Regions from separate parts of the Streptomyces sp. NBC_01012 genome, predicted to be linked through region 4. Evidence: riboswitches for the same ligand, from Rfam matches in the RefSeq annotation. Region 4 holds a riboswitch; each other region holds the start of a gene.

Region 1 (4,175 bases), 6.6 Mb from region 4:
TCACCGACGACCACGGCACGCCTGGCCTCCAGGAGCTCCGTGCGCAGCCGCGCGGCGTCGTCGAGGGTCCGCAGCACATGCACGCCCGCCGGGCCCGACAGCCCCGGCAGTCTGCGCGGACGCAGTCCCGTGGCCAGGACGACGGCTTCCGCCCGCAGCTCGGTCCCGCTCGCGGTGCGCACCGCACGGCTCGCCGCGTCGAACGCCGACGCACGCTCACCGAGGACGAACTCGGCGTCCAGGGCGTCCAGTACGTCCCGGGTGCGCAGGTGCGTGCGCTCGGCCTCCCAGGTCCCCGCGAGCACCTGCTTGGACAGGGGCGGGCGGTCGTACGGTGCTCCGGTCTCCTCGCCGAGCAGCGTGACGCGCCCGCTGTAGCCCTTGCGGCGCAGGCTCTCGACGACGGCGAGACCCGCGGCACCGGCCCCGACGACGAGTACGTCCGACGGCGTACTCACGCGTCCTCGTGGAGCTGGATGGCGGCGGCCGGGCAGATGTCCGCGGACTCGCGGACCCCTTCGTGCCGCTCGGCGGGCGGCGCCGGGTCGAGGAGGACGACGATGCCGTCCTCGTCACGCTGGTCGAACACCTCGGGTGCGATCAGCACGCACTGCCCGGCGCCGCAGCACTTCTCCTCGTCCACAGTGATCTTCATATGCTCTCCCTGTTCATGCGTGGCGTGCTTTCGGTGGTCATCGGTGGTCATCGGCGGCGCGTGGTGGGCGCGGCGAGCAGCCCCACCAGGGCGTCCTCCAGCGCGTCGGCGGTGCGCTTCCAGGCCGCGTCGGCACCGGCCGGCTCCTCGGCCAGGGCGCGCTCCTGCTCCGCGCAGGTGTGGGTGATCAGATGGCGGGCCATCTCGGCCCGCGCCGGGCGGATGTCCGGCGGCACGATGGGGTGCAGGCAGGTGCCGAGCCCCTTCAGGGTGCGGCGCAGGCTGTCGCGGGTGAGGGACTCGTCCGCCACCAGCGTCCGCATCAGCGGGTCGGTCATCACCTGTACGGAGAAACGCGCGTGCCAGGAGGGGGCGCCGACGGCGGCGTTGTGGTCGGTCACCGGGCGCAGCAGACAGCGCACCCAGTCCCGCAGGTCGGTGCTGTCGCCGGCGGCCTCGACGTATCGCGCGCGGATCAGGTCGACCTCGGTGCCGTGCCTGGTCATGATGGCCCGTACGAGCGTCGCCTTGCTCCCGAAGTGGTAACTGACGGCGGTGGTGTTGCCCTGGCCCGCCGCCTCGCCGATCTGCCGGTTGGAGACGCCCGAAAGACCGTGCTCCGCGTAGAGGCGCTCGGCCGCTTTCATGATGGCCTCGCGTGTGCCGGCGCCGCGGCCGGTGCGAGGCTCGGTTCTGTTCACGATGGCTTCCTCCTCGACGTCACGCTCTCTTGATCAGTCGCCTTCTCTTGATCACTAGAACACCGCCCCGCATTTGAGTCAACCGACTGACTTAATTGGGTGGGTGACCGGCCGGAATCATGCGCAGGGAGCCGGCCCGTCCGGATGCTCTAAACTGCATGCGCCTCGTGGGGGAAGTCCGGTCGAAGTCCGGCGCTGACCCGCAACGGTAGGCGGAGCCCGACAGGGTCCCGTAAGCCCGATCACCCGCGGTGGCGAAGCTCTGTCGATCGCCGTGGACTGCGAGAGGTGCTGCGCAAGGCGCCTCGCGCGCTCCGGGCCGCCCCTTGGATTACGTAGGCACGGCCCGAGGCGAAAGTGATCCGCCCGTGGCCACGCCCCCCGACCGAATACCGCCCCAGCGCGTCTCCCTACCCCTTCTCGTGACCGGCCTGTGCGTCGCGCTCCCGCTGTCCCTGGCCTGCGGGGCGGGAATCGGGGCGTCGGGGCTCACCTGGGGCGAGACGCTGCACCACCTGTGGGCCGGGCTGACGGGCGGGCGGATCACACCGGACGAGGTCTCCTCGTACACCATCGTCTGGGAGCTGCGCTTCCCGCGCTCCGTGCTCGCCGCCGTCGTCGGGGCCGGTCTGTCGGCCGTCGGCATCGCCGTGCAGGCCATGGTGCGCAACGCGCTCGCCGACCCGTTCGTCCTCGGCATCTCGTCGGGAGCGGCCGTCGGCGCCAACGCCGTGCTCATCTTCGGGGCCTTCGGCGCGTTCGGTGTCTGGGCGCTCTCCTCGGCGGCCTTCCTCTCCGCGCTGTTCGCCATGGTGCTGGTGTACGCGATCGCCAGGACCCCCCGGGGCCTCACACCGCTCAGACTCGTGCTGACCGGGACTGCGATGTACTACGGCTTCTCCGCCGTGACCACCTTCATGGTGTTCGCCGCCGAGCGGGGCGAGGCGGCACGGTCCGCGATGATGTGGCTGCTCGGCAGCCTGGGCGGGGCCACCTGGTCGTCGGTGCCGATCGCCGCGGGTGCCGTGCTCGGCGGCCTCGCCCACCTCGCCTGGTCGGCACGCCGGCTGAACGCCCTCGCCATGGGCGACGAGACCGCCGCCACGCTGGGGGTGGACCCCGGGCGCCTGCGCAAGGAGCTCTTCCTCGTCTCCGCCGCCGTCACCGGGGCCGTCGTCGCGGTCAGCGGCGCGATCGGCTTCGTGGGCCTGATGGTCCCGCACGCCGCGCGGATGCTGGTCGGCGCGGACCACCGCCGCCTGCTGGCCGTCGCACCCCTGGCCGGCGCCGTCCTGCTGATCTGGGTGGACATCCTGTCGCGGGTGGTGCTCGCACCCGCCGAACTGCCCGTGGGGGTGGTGACCGCGGCCATCGGCGTGCCGTGCTTCATCCTGCTGATGCGCCGCCGCACCTACACCTTCGGAGGCGCCTGATGCGCGTCGACATCGACACACTCACGGTGGAGCTCGCCGGCGCGCGGCTGGTGGAGGACGTCACGCTGCGCGCGGGCAGCGGGCAGCTCGTCGGCCTCGTCGGACCCAACGGCAGCGGCAAGTCGACCCTGCTGCGCTGCGTCTACCGGGCTCTGAGCCCCTCCGCGGGCACGGTCCGTATCGACGGGGAGGATCTGCGCTCCATGACGGCCAGGGAGAGCGCACGCAGGATCGCCGCGCTTCCGCAGGAGGTCGTCCCGGAGTTCGACTTCACCGTCGCCGAGATCGTGGCCATGGGCCGGCTGCCGCACCAGGGGCCGGTGGCCCGCACCACCGACGAGGACCGCAGGATGTGCGAGGCCGCGCTCAAGGGTGTCGGGGCCGCCCATCTGGCCGACCGCGGTTTCCTCACCCTCTCCGGAGGCGAGAAGCAACGGGTCCTGATCGCCCGCGCGTTCGCCCAGCAGCCTCAGGTGCTGGTGCTCGACGAACCCACCAACCACCTGGACATCGCCCAGCAGCTGGAGGTCCTGTCGCTGGTGCGGGGGAGCGGGCTGACCGTGCTCACCGCGCTGCACGACCTCAACCTCGCCGCACTCCACTGCGACGCCCTCCATGTCATCGACGGCGGGCGGATCGTCGCCTCGGGAGCACCGCACGACGTCCTCACACCCGAATTGCTGGCCGAGGTCTTCTGCGTACGGGCGCATCGCGTACCGCACCCCGAGACCGGCGCGGTGCAGCTGCTCTTCGACCGTCTCCCCTCCGTGTGACCCCTCCTCTCCGTGTGCCCCCCTCCGCCCGTCGACCGCCCCAAGGAGCCTCCACCGCCATGCGCCCCTCCGTACGCCCCGCCGCGCTCGCCCTCGCCGCCACTCTCGCCCTCGCCGGCTGCGGGGCGGAGGTCACCCCGGAGAACGGGAAGGAGGACGGCGCCCGGGCGGCCGGCGGCCACTACCCGGTGACCGTCACCAACTGCGGCGAGAAGAAGACGTACGACAAGGCCCCGCAGCATGTGGTCACCAACGATGTCGGCATCACCGAGATCATGTTCGCCCTTGGTCTCGAGGACCACATGGCCGGCTATGTGATGCCCGACGACAAGGGCGATCTGACGTCCGTGCCCTGGAAGGACGGCTACGCGAAGACCACCTGGCTGTCGAAGAAGCAGATCAACAAGGAGCTGGTCCTGGACGCAGGGGCCGATCTGGTCTTCGCGGGCTGGAACTACGGTTTCAGCGAGGGCGACGGCTTCACCCCCGCCGCGCTGCGGCGGGTCGGCATCGACTCGTATCTGCTCAGTGAGTCCTGCCGCAACGGACAGGGCAAGGCCCGCGGTGTGATGGCACCGCTCGACGCGCTGTACACCGACCTGGAGAACCTCGG
Region 2 (4,175 bases), 390 kb from region 4:
TCGCGATGCTCGCCGACATCTTCCCCACCGGGTACCACGCCACGGAGCTGGCGCAGGTCAGCCCGGGCGAGACGGTGGTGGTCTCCGGCGCCGGTCCCGTCGGGCTGATGGCCGCCTACTCCGCGGTTCTGCGAGGGGCGTCGAAGGTGTTCAGCGTCGACAAGGTGCCGAGCCGCCTGGCACTGGCCGAGCAGATCGGCGCGGTGCCCGTCGACTACAGCAAGGTCGACGCGGCCGAGCAGATCATCGAGCTGACCGACGGGGCCGGTGCCGACAAGGGCATCGACGCCGTCGGATACCAGGCCACCGTGCAGGAGGGCGAGGAACAGCCGGCGGTCGTGCTCAACACCCTCGTCCAGAGCGTCCGGGCCACCGGGATGCTCGGGGTGGTCGGCCTCTACGTGCCCTCCGATCCCGGCGCGCCGAACGAGGACGCCGCGCACGGCCGACTGCTGTTCAACGTCGGCAAGTTCTGGGAGAAGGGGCTGCGGATGGCGACCGGCCAGGCGAACGTCAAGGCCTACAACCAGCAGCTGCGCGACCTCATCGTCGCCGGCCGCGCCGAGCCGAGCTTCGTCGTCTCCAAGCGGCTGCCGCTGGAGGATGCCCAGGACGCCTACCAGCGGTTCGACAAGCGCGAGGACGGGTACTCGAAGGTCGTGCTCAAGCCCGGCCTGAAGGCCGCCTGATCCCGACCCCCGATGCGCCGAGCCGGTGCACGGCCGACGTCCCGCGATGCAGGCCGTGCACACCGGCCCTCGGCCGGGGCCGGGGACGGCCGGCGCGGGAGGCGGCAGATGTGAAAGCGACCTTCGGGACGGAGAGCGCCACCCCCGAGGGGGTGCCCCGTCTCGTCTCAGCCCGCGAAACAGCAGTCCCCGCATGTCGTGCCGCTCGGAGTGCGGTAGTAGAGGCAGCAGCTGCGACGGCGGAAAGCCAGGTCCGGCCCGGTCAACTGCCCCGTACCGGCGAGCTGTCCCCTGCCGAGCAGATCCGTGAGGAGTTCGCCGAGCGGAGCACGCAGATGTGGGTGGGCGGAGAGCAGCACGCCGCCTGATCCGGCCAACGCGGACGCGGCGTTCCCGTACAGCAGGCGCGGAGCGACCTTGACGTGCAAGCCGGCGCGCAGGCCGTCGAGGTGCCGCATCACCTCGGCGTACAGGCTGCCCGTACGGTCGGACAGCGAGTCGGCATACCAGCCGGCGGGCTCGGGCAGCCTGAGTTCCGAGCTGTCGTCGGCGCGCTGCAACGCTCTCAGGTCCGGCACGATTCCGTGCAGCAGCACGCAGGCCAGCACGGGCGACCAGAGACGGGCGGCGTACCCCAGGTGCGCGATGGAGACTCCGACGCGGAGCTCGGTGGTGCGGTATCGGGCGGCAACGGCGGTGGACAGGTCGGCGAAGCCATGGCTGTAGAAGTGGTCCACGGGACACCAGCCCTCGTCATCCCCTCCGACGCGCAGGGCGAAGAAGCCCCCGATGGCCGCCACATCGTCCAGGGCCTCTGCCACGACCGCCCCGGGTGCCCGAACGGAATCCTTCACGGGACTCTCGGAGACCGCGCGGCGCCGGGCGGCAGGCAGGCGTACAGGTCGAGAATCTCGGGCTTGGGGGCGATGCCAGGACCGCCGGCGCGCACCCAGTCCACTATGTCCTCGGTGGCTCGGGGATCGTTGACGAGCCCCAGCCACACCGGCCTGGCGCCGGCTGCCCGGCCGGCGGAGGAGGGTTGCACCACGACAACGTTGGCTTGGTCGCACACGTCGAGGCATTCGGAGACACGTACGGGTGCCTCGGAGCGTAGACGTGCCGTCTGCGCGGCGTGATCGATTCCGCTCACCTTGGCGGTGCCGCAGCAACAGTCACGGCACACGACGATCCGGCACGGCACCTGGCCGGCCGCCGCCCCTGTCCCCTCGGCCTCGGCCTCGGCCTCGGCCAAGGTTCCTTCGTCCGGCTTCTCAGGCACGCTGAACCGCCCTCTCTCCGGGGAGATCCGCCCCGGCGTCCATCGAGGAGGCGACCGCGTGAGTCTCCTGGCTCTCGGGTCACCACTCGTCCCGTCCTTCCCGCCCCTGCGGGGTGGTGGAGTTGCCGGGATCCGCTCGCCGATCACAGTGGCGGGACCGCGCCGGATTCTCACCGGCTTCCTCGGACCGCCGTCGCCCTGTCGCAGCCATCATCGCATCCTGCCGGTGCCGGGCCCGCCGGTCGACGGCATCCACAAAGTGGGCGCCAGGGTCTTGCACTCCATGTCGGCCACTGCGAGCCTGACCACCAAACAGCAGACATCTTACGTCTGCTGTCCGGTTCAATGAGTTTGTGCCAAGCCGAGGAGAGCGCATGAGCGACGAACCCTTCAGCGGAGTCACCAGGCGGGGCGTAGTGGTCGGAGGCCTGGCCACGACGGCGATGGGCGCCGCGGGCATCCTCGCCGCGGCGGAACCGGCGACGGCGAGTCCGTCGGCCGCCCCCACGGCCGGCAGATCACGACCGGCCGATCCGACGAGCCGGCCGCACAAGTACTTCGCCTTCGACACCGGCCTCTGGAACGGTCACCAGGGAATGGCGAACTGCCGGATCGAGATGGGCGGTTTCGTCAAGGACGAGAAGCACAACCCCCTGTTCAGGGAAGGGATATTCGAGCATCCCAGGTTGCCGTGGGAGCCGCGCTTCGACAATGGATACCCGAACGTCTTCTGGGATGCCGATCACAAGAAGTTCCGCTGCTACTACACACTCTTCCTCCGCGACCCCGCATCACTCAACACTCCTCCGGAGAAAAGACGCGGACAGGACTACGTCATCGCCGACAGAAAAACCGGGTGTTGTTACGCGGAGTCCATTGACGGTGTGCACTGGACGAAGCCCATGTTGGGCCTGGTCGGTTTCGAAGGCAGCAAGGACAACAACATCCTGTTCGAAAACGTTCAGGGCACATCCGTCCTCCATGACCCCGCAGACCCCGACCCCACCCGTCGGTACAAGCTGATCACGCTGCGCGAAGCCGGCGGAACCTCGCTGTGCGTGGCATTCTCGTCCGACGGCATTCACTTCAGCGATTTGAAGCCCTGGCCTGCCAACAGCCCTTCTCCAGGAGCGGACTGCCACAACCTGGTCTTCCGCGACTCGCGTACAGATGAGTACGTCCTGATCACACGCCTGTGGGACAGCAATATCCGGGTATCCGCCATGTCGCGGTCCAAGGATTTCATCAACTGGTCGAAACCGGTCGAGGTCCACCGGGGCAACGGGTTCGACTCGCAGATCTACTCGATGCCGGTCTTCGAGTACGGCGACCTCTACCTCGGGCTCGCCTCGCTGTACCGGGACGGCGACACCACTCTTCCGTACCACGACACCGTCGACCTGGCACTGCAGTGGTCCACCAACCTCACCGAGTGGAACGACGTCGCTCTCGATGACAGCACGTTCATCCCACACGGCAAGGGCATGGGGAAGTACCCGCGCGGAGACTTCGACAGCAGCGTCATCTTCTCCTCGACCCCCGTGGAAATCGACGACAAGATGTACTTCTACTACATGGGCGGAAAGGGCCCACACACCGGTTGGCGCGAGTCCGCACTCGGCCGGGGATACATCAGGAAGGACAAGTTCGCCTGCTACGGGAGCCGTAGCGGAAACGCGCCGTCCTCGCTCACCACACAGGGACTCAATTTCTTCGGCGAGAACATCGAGTTGCTCATCGACATCGAAGACGGCGGGTGGCTCGATGTGGACCTGATGGACCAGGCAGGGACCGTGATCCAACGCGGCTTCGAAGCCGACAGCAGCCGGCTCCGTGAGCTCAGCAACGGATGGCATCAGCTTACGTGGGAGAAATCATCCGTGATGAACCTCGATCGCGATTCCTTCTACGCGCTGAGGATCACGATGCGCAAGGCGAAGCTCTGGGCCATCCAGGGCGACCTGTACGTGCGCCCACTGAAGTACGCCAAGCCGTGACCCGGGTGACGGTCACTCGGGCCGGGTGAGCGAGCGCGGCCGCGAGACGGCGCACGGACGTGCCGGTGCGCAGGTAGCCGGATCGCAGATGCCGTTCGAGTAGGAAGCGTGGAGTGTGTGGGCGGACCACGCCGAGTCCGTACGCGGCCAGCGTTCGCGCGTCGGTGACCAGCCACGCCGGGATCGTCGGTACGGATGCGTGCTCGGCAT
Region 3 (4,175 bases), 3.4 Mb from region 4:
GCGGGAGGGCACGGCCTTCGGGTCGACGGAGTAGAAGTTACGGCCGGTCGGCAGGACGTTGACCAGGCCGCGCAGCGGGGATCCGGACGGGCCGGCCGGGACGAAGCCGCCGCTCAGCGCGTGCACCGCGTGGTCCAGCTCGTCGGTCGTCGCGGCGAGGCGGGGCACGACCTCGCGGGCGGCGAAGTCGAGGATGTCGGCGACGGCCCGGGGATGCCCCTCGGCCACACCGGCGACGGCCGCCGGATCCCAGTCGGCGTCGTCCATGGCCTGGACGAGCGCGCGGGCCTGCTCCTCGACCGTGTCGGCGGCGGTGCGGGTGGCGGCCGACTCGTCGAGGCCGAGCGCCTCGCGCAGGCCGGGCAGCGAAGCCGTGCCGCCCCAGATCTGCCGGGCGCGCAGCACGGCGAGCACCAGGTTGACGCGGTCCTTGCCGGCCGGGGCCGCGCCCAGGACGTGCAGTCCGTCACGGATCTGGACGTCCTTGATCTCACAGAGCCAGCCGTCGAGATGCATGATGAACTCGTCGAAGCCCTCGTCCTCGGGGCGGCCTTCGATGCCCAGGTCGTGGTCGAGCTTCGCGGCCTGGATGAGCGTCCAGATCTGGGCGCGGACGGCCGGCAGCTTGGCCGGGTCCATGGCGGCGATCTGGGCGTGCTCGTCCAGGAGTTGTTCGAGGCGGGCGATGTCGCCGTAGCTGTCGGCGCGGGCCATCGGCGGCACCAGATGGTCCACCAGGGTGGCGTGCACACGACGCTTGGCCTGGGTGCCCTCGCCGGGGTCGTTGACCAGGAACGGGTAGACGAGCGGGAGGTCACCCAGCGCGGCGTCGGGGCCGCAGGCGGCGGACAGGCCCGCGTTCTTCCCGGGCAGCCACTCCAGATTGCCGTGCTTGCCGAGGTGGATCATCGCGTCGGCGCCGAAGCCGTTGTCGTCGGCGGACGCGGCGATCCAGCGGTAGGCGGCGAGGTAGTGGTGCGAGGGCGGCAGATCGGGGTCGTGGTAGATCGCGATCGGGTTCTCGCCGAAGCCGCGCGGCGGCTGGATGAGGATCAGCAGATTGCCGCGGCGCAGCGCCGCCAGCACGATGTCGCCCTCGGGGTTGCGGGACCGGTCGAGGAACATCTCGCCGGGCGCGGGGCCCCAGTGCTCCTCGACCGCCTCACGGAGTTCGGCGGGCAGCGTGGCGAACCAGCGGCGGTAGTCGGCGGCGGGGATACGGACCGGATTCCGGGCCAGCTGCTCCTCGGTCAGCCACTCCTGGTCGTGGCCACCGGCCTCGATGAGCGCGTAGATCAGCTCGTCGCCGTCGCCTGAGACCAGGCCCGGGATGTCTTCCTCAGGGCCGAAGTCGTAGCCCTCGGCGCGCAGGCGGCGCAGCAGGGCGACGGCGCTGGCGGGGGTGTCGAGGCCGACCGCGTTGCCGATGCGGGAGTGCTTCGTCGGGTACGCGGACAGGACGAGCGCGATCCGCTTGTCGGCGGCCGGGATGTGACGGAGCCTCGCGTGCCGTACGGCGATCCCGGCGACCCGGGCTGCCCGCTCGGGGTCGGCGACGTACGCGGGCAGACCGTCCTCGTCGATCTCCTTGAAGGAGAACGGGACAGTGATCAGACGGCCGTCGAACTCGGGCACGGCGATCTGGGTGGCTGCGTCGAGCGGCGAGACACCCTCGTCGTTCTCCTCCCAGGCGGCGCGCGGGCTGGTGAGGCAGAGCGCCTGGAGGACGGGTACGTCGAGGCCGGTGAGGGCGCCCGCGTCCCAGGACTCGTCGTCGCCGCCCGCGGACGCCGTGGCGGGCTTGGTTCCGCCCGCGGCGAGGACGGTGGTCACGATGGCGTCGACGGACCGGAGTTCGTCGATGAGCTCGGGCTCGGGGGTGCGCAGCGAGGCGACGTACAGCGGGAGGGGGCGGGCGCCCGCGTCCTCCACGGCGGTGCAGAGCGCGTCGATGAACGCGGTGTTGCCGCTCATGTGGTGGGCGCGGTAGTAGAGCACCGCGACCGTCGGGCCCGTGACATCGCGGGCGGTCCGCTCCAGCGGACCCCACGCGGGGGCCGGGGCGGGCGGCTCGAAGCCGTGGCCGGTGAGCAGCACGGTGTCGGAGAGGAAGCGGGCCAGCTGCTCCAGGTTGGCGGGGCCGCCGTGCGCGAGGTAGGCGTGCGCCTCGGCCGCGATGCCGATGGGCACGGTGGAGGCCGCCATCAGCTGGGCGTCGGGGGCCTGTTCACCGGTCAGTACGACGACGGGCCGGCCGGTGGCGAGCACCTGGTCGAGGCCCTCCTGCCAGGCGCGTACGCCACCGAGGAGGCGGACGACGACCAGGTCGGTGCCGTCCAGGAGCTGCGGAAGGTCATCGGGGCCGAGCCGGGAAGGGTTGGCGTAGCGGTAGCTGACCGGGCCCTGGGAGGCGCGGGCGCTCAGCAGGTCGGTGTCGGACGTCGACAGGAGCAGGATCATGCGGCGTCAGCCCTTCCCCGGGGTGTCCACGCCCCAGGCAGTTGTCCGATTGGGATCTCCCCTGCTCGGGCGGAGCCGAGAGCGTGGGGAAAGGAGTTCCTGACTCGCACGGCCTCAGGGGGCCGGGCTCACAGTGGCGGGACCGCGCCGGAATCTCACCGGGCTTCCTCCATGTCACCTTTTGGTGATGACGGCCCGAACGGACCGCCGCTAGGCATAGTAGGCGGCAGGTGGGGGGTCCTGACCAGACGGCCCCCCGCTCCGACCGGCACGGCAGCGGCTGTCCGGTTAGGTCACGTACGAACGCGGCACCAGATGTCCGGCGGGCCACGGACCGGCGCGGCACCGGGTGTCCGGCGGGCCACGGACCAGGCCACCGACCGGCACGGCGCCGGGTGTCCGGTAGGTCACAGTGACGGCAGGGCCCCGCCACGGTCACGGTCGGTATGCTCGCCGCCATGCCCGCCTCCCCCCTCACGACCTCGTCCGAGGCCGTCACGTCCCGGTCCACGGGCGACGCATGTGCCCGGAGCAGCGGTGACGCCTGCCCCGGCGCGCTGCGTCTGCACCGGGCGGACGACGGGGCGCTGGCGCGGATCCGCATACCCGGCGGAGTGCTGACATCCCGCCGTGCGGCGGCGCTGGGGCAGGCCGCCGAGCGTTTCGGTGACGGTGAGTTGCATCTCACCTCCCGTGGCAACGTGCAGCTGCGCGGGCTCGCCCCTGAGTGCGGTGCCGAGCTGGCCGGGCTGCTCGACGAGGCCGGGCTGCTGCCCTCCGCCCGCCATGAGCGCGTACGCAATGTGGTCGCGTCCCCGCTCTCCGGGCTCGACGGCCTCGGGGCCCTCGACATCCGCCCCTGGCTGACCGGCCTTGACCGCCTTCTGTGCGGAAGTGAGAGCGCGACTGCGCTCTCCGGACGCTTTCTGTTCGCGCTCGACGACGGCCGCGGTGACGTGGACGCTCTCGGCGCCGACCTCACCCTGCGCGGCGACGCCGGCGGCGCCCTGCTGCGCGTCGGGGACGGCGACGCCGTACACCGCGTCCCCTCCCCCGACGCCCCCCGCGCCGCGCTGCTCGCCGCCGAAGCCTTCCTCGACGCGGCCCGCGGCAGCGGCGCCTGGCGGATCAGGGACCTGCCCGACAGCGGGGCGGCGCTGCCCTCCGAGGTCGAGCGCCGGCTGCGCAGGGCAGGCGTCACCGTGACCCCGGGCCACCTCCCCCGCCCCCTCGAAGCACTGCACCCGGCCCCGGGCCCCGTCCCCGGCGGCACCCACGAGACCGCGCTGTCCGTCGGCGTACCGCTGGGGCGGCTGGACCTGGCGCAGTGGCGGCTGCTGTCGAGCGCCGGGGAGCTGCGCCTCACCCCCTGGCGCGGAGCCGTGGTCACCGGGATCGCGCCCGGCCGTACGGAGGACCTGCTCACCGCCCTCTCGGAGTCCGGCCTGATCACCGGGCCAGGCTCCCCCTGGGCGGGTGTCGGAGCCTGTATCGGACAGCCAGGCTGCGCGAAGTCGCTGGCAGACGTACGGGCCGATGCGGGGGCCGCCGTCGGACCGGCCGGCCGGCTGCCTGTGTACTGGTCCGGGTGCGAACGCCGCTGCGGCCACCCCCACGGGGAGTGGATCGACGTGGTCGCGACCCCCGAGGGACACCGGATCTCCCATGTACGGAGGGACCGGGCAGCCGAGACGACGACGGTCCTGGCCGGCGAC
Region 4 (4,175 bases):
GGTTGAAACAGGTAATCAGTGGCCTGGGGATATGACCTGGTGGGACCGGCCCGGGGGCCACGGGGGCGCCCCGAGCCGGCCCTGAGGGTCAGGACGCCGGCAGCTCGCCGCGGACCGTACGGGCCGCGGACACGAGGTTCTCCAGCGAGACGCGGGTCTCCGGCCAGCCACGGGTCTTGAGCCCGCAGTCCGGATTGACCCACAGCCGGCCGGCCGGGATCGCCTTCAGTCCGGTGCGCAGCAGCTCGGCGGCCTCATCGGCGCTCGGAACACGGGGCGAGTGGATGTCGTACACGCCGGGTCCCGCTTCACGCGGGTATCCGTGGTCCGCCAGCTCGTGGGCGACCTGCATGTGGGAGCGTGCGGCCTCCAGGCTGATGACGTCGGCGTCGAGGTCGTCGATGGCCTGGACGATGTCACCGAACTCGGCATAGCACATATGGGTGTGGATCTGGGTGTCCGGTCGCACCCCGCCGGTGGTGAGCCGGAACGACTCCGTCGCCCAGGCGAGATACTCCTGGTGGTCGGCGGCGCGCAGCGGCAGTGTCTCGCGCAGTGCGGGCTCGTCCACCTGGATGACCGAAGTCCCCGCGGCCTCCAGATCGTTCACCTCGTCCCGGAGAGCGAGCGCGACCTGGCGGGCGGTGTCCCCGAGAGGCTGGTCGTCGCGGACGAAGGACCAGGCGAGCATGGTGACAGGCCCGGTGAGCATGCCCTTGACCGGACGGTCGGTGAGCGACTGGGCATACGTCGTCCAGCCCACCGTCATCGGCTCGGGGCGGGAGATGTCGCCCGCCAGTACCGGAGGACGGACATAGCGGGTGCCGTAGGACTGGACCCAGCCGTGCTGGGTGGCGAGGTACCCGGTCAGCCGCTCCGCGAAGTACTGCACCATGTCATTGCGTTCGGCCTCGCCGTGCACCAGGACGTCCAGCCCGGTCTCCTCCTGGAAGGAGATGACCTCCTGGATCTCGGCCTTGATGCGCTCCTCGTACCCGGCCGCGTCGATACGTCCGGCGCGCAGGTCGGCCCGGGCGGTGCGCAGTTCGTCCGTCTGCGGGAACGAGCCGATGGTGGTCGTCGGCAGCAGGGGCAGCCCGAGGTGCGCACGCTGGGCAGAGGCCCGTTCGCTGTACGGCTGCGAGCGGCGGGCGTCGCCCTCGGTCACCGCGGCTGTCCTGGTGCGGACAGCGGGGTCCCGGGTGACCGGGGAGTGCGTGCGGGAGGCAAGGTCGGCCCGGTTGGCGGCGAGTTCGGCGGTGATGGCGCCGGTGCCCCGGGTGATTCCCCGGGCCAGAGTCACGACTTCGGCGGTCTTCTGCCGGGCGAAGGCCAGCCAGCGCAGGAGCTGCGGGTCGATGTCGCGTTCGGCCGTGGTGTCCAGGGGGACGTGCAGCAGGGAGCAGGAGGGCGCCACGTCGACGCGTCCGGCGAGCCCGAGCAGGGTGCCGAGCGTGGAGAGCGACTTCTCCAGGTCGTTGATCCAGATGTTGCGCCCGTTGACGACCCCCGCGACCAGGCGCTTGCCGGGAAGCCCGCCGACCGCGGCCAGAGCGTCCAGATTCGCGGCGGCGGCCTCGGTGAAGTCCAGCGCGAGCCCGTCCACCGGTGCCTTGGCGAGGACGGGAAGGGCTTCGCCCAGCCGGCCGAAGTAGGAGGCGACCAGCAGCTTGGGCCGGTCGGCGAGCGTGCCCAGCAGCTGGTAGGCGCGCTCGACGGCGGCCAGTTCGGCCTGGCCGCGGTCCTGGACGAGTGCGGGCTCGTCGAGCTGCACCCACTCGGCGCCGGCCGCACGCAGGTCGCCGAGCACCTCGGCGTACACCGGCAGCAGGCGGTCCAGGAGCGTGAGCGTGTCGAAGTCCGCGGCGACACCCGGGGCGGGCTTGGCCAGGAGCAGATACGTCACCGGACCCACCAGGACCGGCCTGGCGGTGGCCCCCAGGGCTACCGCCTCCTTGAGCTCGGCCACCTGCTTGGCCGAGTTCGCCGTGAAGACCGTGTCCGGGCCCAGCTCCGGGACCAGATAGTGGTAGTTGGTGTCGAACCACTTGGTCATCTCCAGTGGTGCGACGTCCTGCGTGCCACGCGCCATCGCGAAGTAGCCGTCGAGCGGGTCGGCTGCGACCGCCTCGCGATGGCGTGCGGGGACGGCACCGACCATGACGGTGGTGTCCAGCACATGGTCGTAGTACGAGAAGTCCCCGGTCGGGACCTCGTCGATACCGTCGGCGCCCAGCTGCTGCCAGGTGGTACGACGTAGCTCCGCCGCGGTGGCGCGGAGGGCGTCCGCGGTGACCCGTCCCTTCCAGTAGCCCTCGACGGCCTTCTTCAGTTCCCGGTTCTGTCCCTGCCGGGGGTAGCCGTACACGGTGGACCGCGCTGCCGCGGTCGGGTGCTCGGTGGTCACGGAGATCTCCTTCGCGAGATGAATCCCTGAGATCCCGGAGACGGGACGAGAGCGCGAAGGGGTGACGTACCGGACGGGAGGCGCGCCGGACGACGCGGTGATCCGCCTGGTATGTACGCCGACCCGCCCACGAGGTCACCGGGATGGTCCGCGCACGGTTCGTCCGCGCGCGGGCAGATGGCAGGTCTTCGGACTCGCGGGCACGCCCTCAAGGAGGACACCTAATGGCCGTCGCTTCCCAGGCCCGGTACGTCGGACCCAGTGCGTATGACGGCGGTCGTTCCCGCTCACCGCTGCGGGGCAGTCCCGGAATTCCACCGGGTTCCCTCTTGCGACGCATCCCGTCTGGCGGACGGGGCGAACCAGCTGCACCCGCCAGCCTACGGGTCCGTCCGGGCGTCCGGTGCGCCAGGTCCAGCATGCGGATGGCCGGGGCGGCGGCCCACGGTGGCCCCGGCGTCGCGTGCCCAGACACGCTGAAGGGCCCGGTGGTCGATCACCGTGATGCCCTCCCGTTCCACGGCCTCACGGGCCTCGGGTGACGTGAGGAAGTCGTGGTCGGCACGGCGCACCCGCCATCCGCTGTCGACGGTTGTCGCCTCACGGTCGCCGAGACCGGGATGCACGGCCCATTCGCTGAGACCGATCGGCAGCGCCTGGAGCAGTCGGGCATACCGTGCCGCCTTGTCCTCGGTCGCCAGGGAGAAGCTGTCCAGGAAGTCGTGGTCGACGACGGGCAGCCCCCGCCGCCGCATCGCCCGAAGGCCCGGCTCCAGCCATACGCGGACGGCGAGGCCGTACTCCCGGGCCAGTTCCACGGTCAGGTCCAGGATGTCGTCGCGGCCTCCGTCGGCCAGGCAGTGGAAGTCCAGATGGGTGGGCGTGAGCCCCTTCTCGGTCACGGCGTCCAGCTGCGCGCGGAACTCGGTCTCGACCTCGTCGGGCCGGGCACGGCCGAGTAGGGCGGTCCGTCCTGCCGGCGTCGGCGCGAAGAAGTTGCCCGCGGGGTCGAGCAGCGAGGGCACCTTGTCCTTCGCGGCCAGGGGACCCCACGGGTGCCCGGGCATCTCACACACCAGGGTGAGATGGATCCCGAACGGGACGTCCGGCCGTCGCCGCAGCAGCCGTACGGCGTCCTGCGCCGCTGGACACACGGTCATGAGGCTGCACGACCCCGCGATCCCCTGCTCGATCGATTCGATCACCGCGGTGTTGATCGCGGGATACATGCCGAAGTCGTCGCAGTTGACGATCAACAGGCGGGCGTCCGGCGGGAACCCGAGCACGCGGTTCCACCGCGCCGAAGGGTTCACACCGGAAGATCCGACAGCTTCTTGGTCCATGCCCGCAGTCTGCTCCCCACCCCGACGGTCGCGCACATGGTTGTGGACCCGCAGGAACCCACTCTCCTCCGAGCCAAGGGTGAGTCGAAGCGCTTCAATACGGCCAACTCACACGCCCGCACAGGTTGTCGAAGGTCCGCCCCGCTCGCTTGACACCCACCTGCACGACTGCCATCTTCGAAGCGCTTCAACGATCATGCCCTGCGACTCGGGGCCTGACCCGAGGACGGTCCAGGTGCTCTTCGACAATCCCGTGATACCCGGCTTCAGTCCGGATCCGAGTGTCTGCCGCGTGGGCGAGGACTACTACGTGGCGACGTCCAGCTTCGAGTACGTCCCCGGGGTCCCGCTGTGGCACAGCAGGGATCTCGTGCACTGGCGGCTGATCGGACATGCCCTTGACCGCCCTTCGCGGTTGGCGCTGG

Evidence for each region. Region 4 has a riboswitch for cobalamin ahead of metE (5-methyltetrahydropteroyltriglutamate--homocysteine S-methyltransferase). Riboswitches for the same ligand answer to the same signal wherever they lie in the genome.
Region 1: it holds a riboswitch for cobalamin, as region 4 does, so the genes downstream of both, OG623_RS30455 (FecCD family ABC transporter permease) here and metE (5-methyltetrahydropteroyltriglutamate--homocysteine S-methyltransferase) in region 4, are expected to answer to the same signal.
Region 2: it holds a riboswitch for cobalamin, as region 4 does, so the genes downstream of both, OG623_RS02740 ((2Fe-2S) ferredoxin domain-containing protein) here and metE (5-methyltetrahydropteroyltriglutamate--homocysteine S-methyltransferase) in region 4, are expected to answer to the same signal.
Region 3: it holds a riboswitch for cobalamin, as region 4 does, so the genes downstream of both, cobN (cobaltochelatase subunit CobN) here and metE (5-methyltetrahydropteroyltriglutamate--homocysteine S-methyltransferase) in region 4, are expected to answer to the same signal.

Annotation. Positions count from the first base shown of each region.
Region 1 covers NZ_CP108688.1:6,807,266-6,811,440, forward strand. Annotated here, with positions in the region: gene OG623_RS30440 (NAD(P)/FAD-dependent oxidoreductase) at 1-458, opposite strand, end outside; gene OG623_RS30445 (ferredoxin) at 455-655, opposite strand; gene OG623_RS30450 (TetR/AcrR family transcriptional regulator) at 703-1,356, opposite strand; cobalamin riboswitch at 1,494-1,625, shown strand; gene OG623_RS30455 (FecCD family ABC transporter permease) at 1,725-2,789, shown strand; gene OG623_RS30460 (ABC transporter ATP-binding protein) at 2,789-3,562, shown strand; gene OG623_RS30465 (ABC transporter substrate-binding protein) at 3,622-4,175, shown strand, end outside.
Region 2 covers NZ_CP108688.1:621,320-625,494, forward strand. Annotated here, with positions in the region: gene OG623_RS02730 (glutathione-independent formaldehyde dehydrogenase) at 1-689, shown strand, start outside; gene OG623_RS02735 ((2Fe-2S)-binding protein) at 857-1,510, opposite strand; gene OG623_RS02740 ((2Fe-2S) ferredoxin domain-containing protein) at 1,540-1,890, opposite strand; cobalamin riboswitch at 2,029-2,152, opposite strand; gene OG623_RS02745 (hypothetical protein) at 2,412-3,965, shown strand; gene OG623_RS02750 (FAD-binding protein) at 3,889-4,175, opposite strand, start outside.
Region 3 covers NZ_CP108688.1:3,651,223-3,655,397, forward strand. Annotated here, with positions in the region: gene cobN (cobaltochelatase subunit CobN) at 1-2,460, opposite strand, end outside; cobalamin riboswitch at 2,530-2,674, opposite strand; gene cobG (precorrin-3B synthase) at 2,907-4,175, shown strand, end outside.
Region 4 covers NZ_CP108688.1:236,035-240,209, reverse strand. Annotated here, with positions in the region: gene metE (5-methyltetrahydropteroyltriglutamate--homocysteine S-methyltransferase) at 89-2,407, opposite strand; cobalamin riboswitch at 2,583-2,774, opposite strand; gene OG623_RS01010 (polysaccharide deacetylase family protein) at 2,788-3,750, opposite strand; gene OG623_RS01005 (glycoside hydrolase family 43 protein) at 3,947-4,175, shown strand, end outside.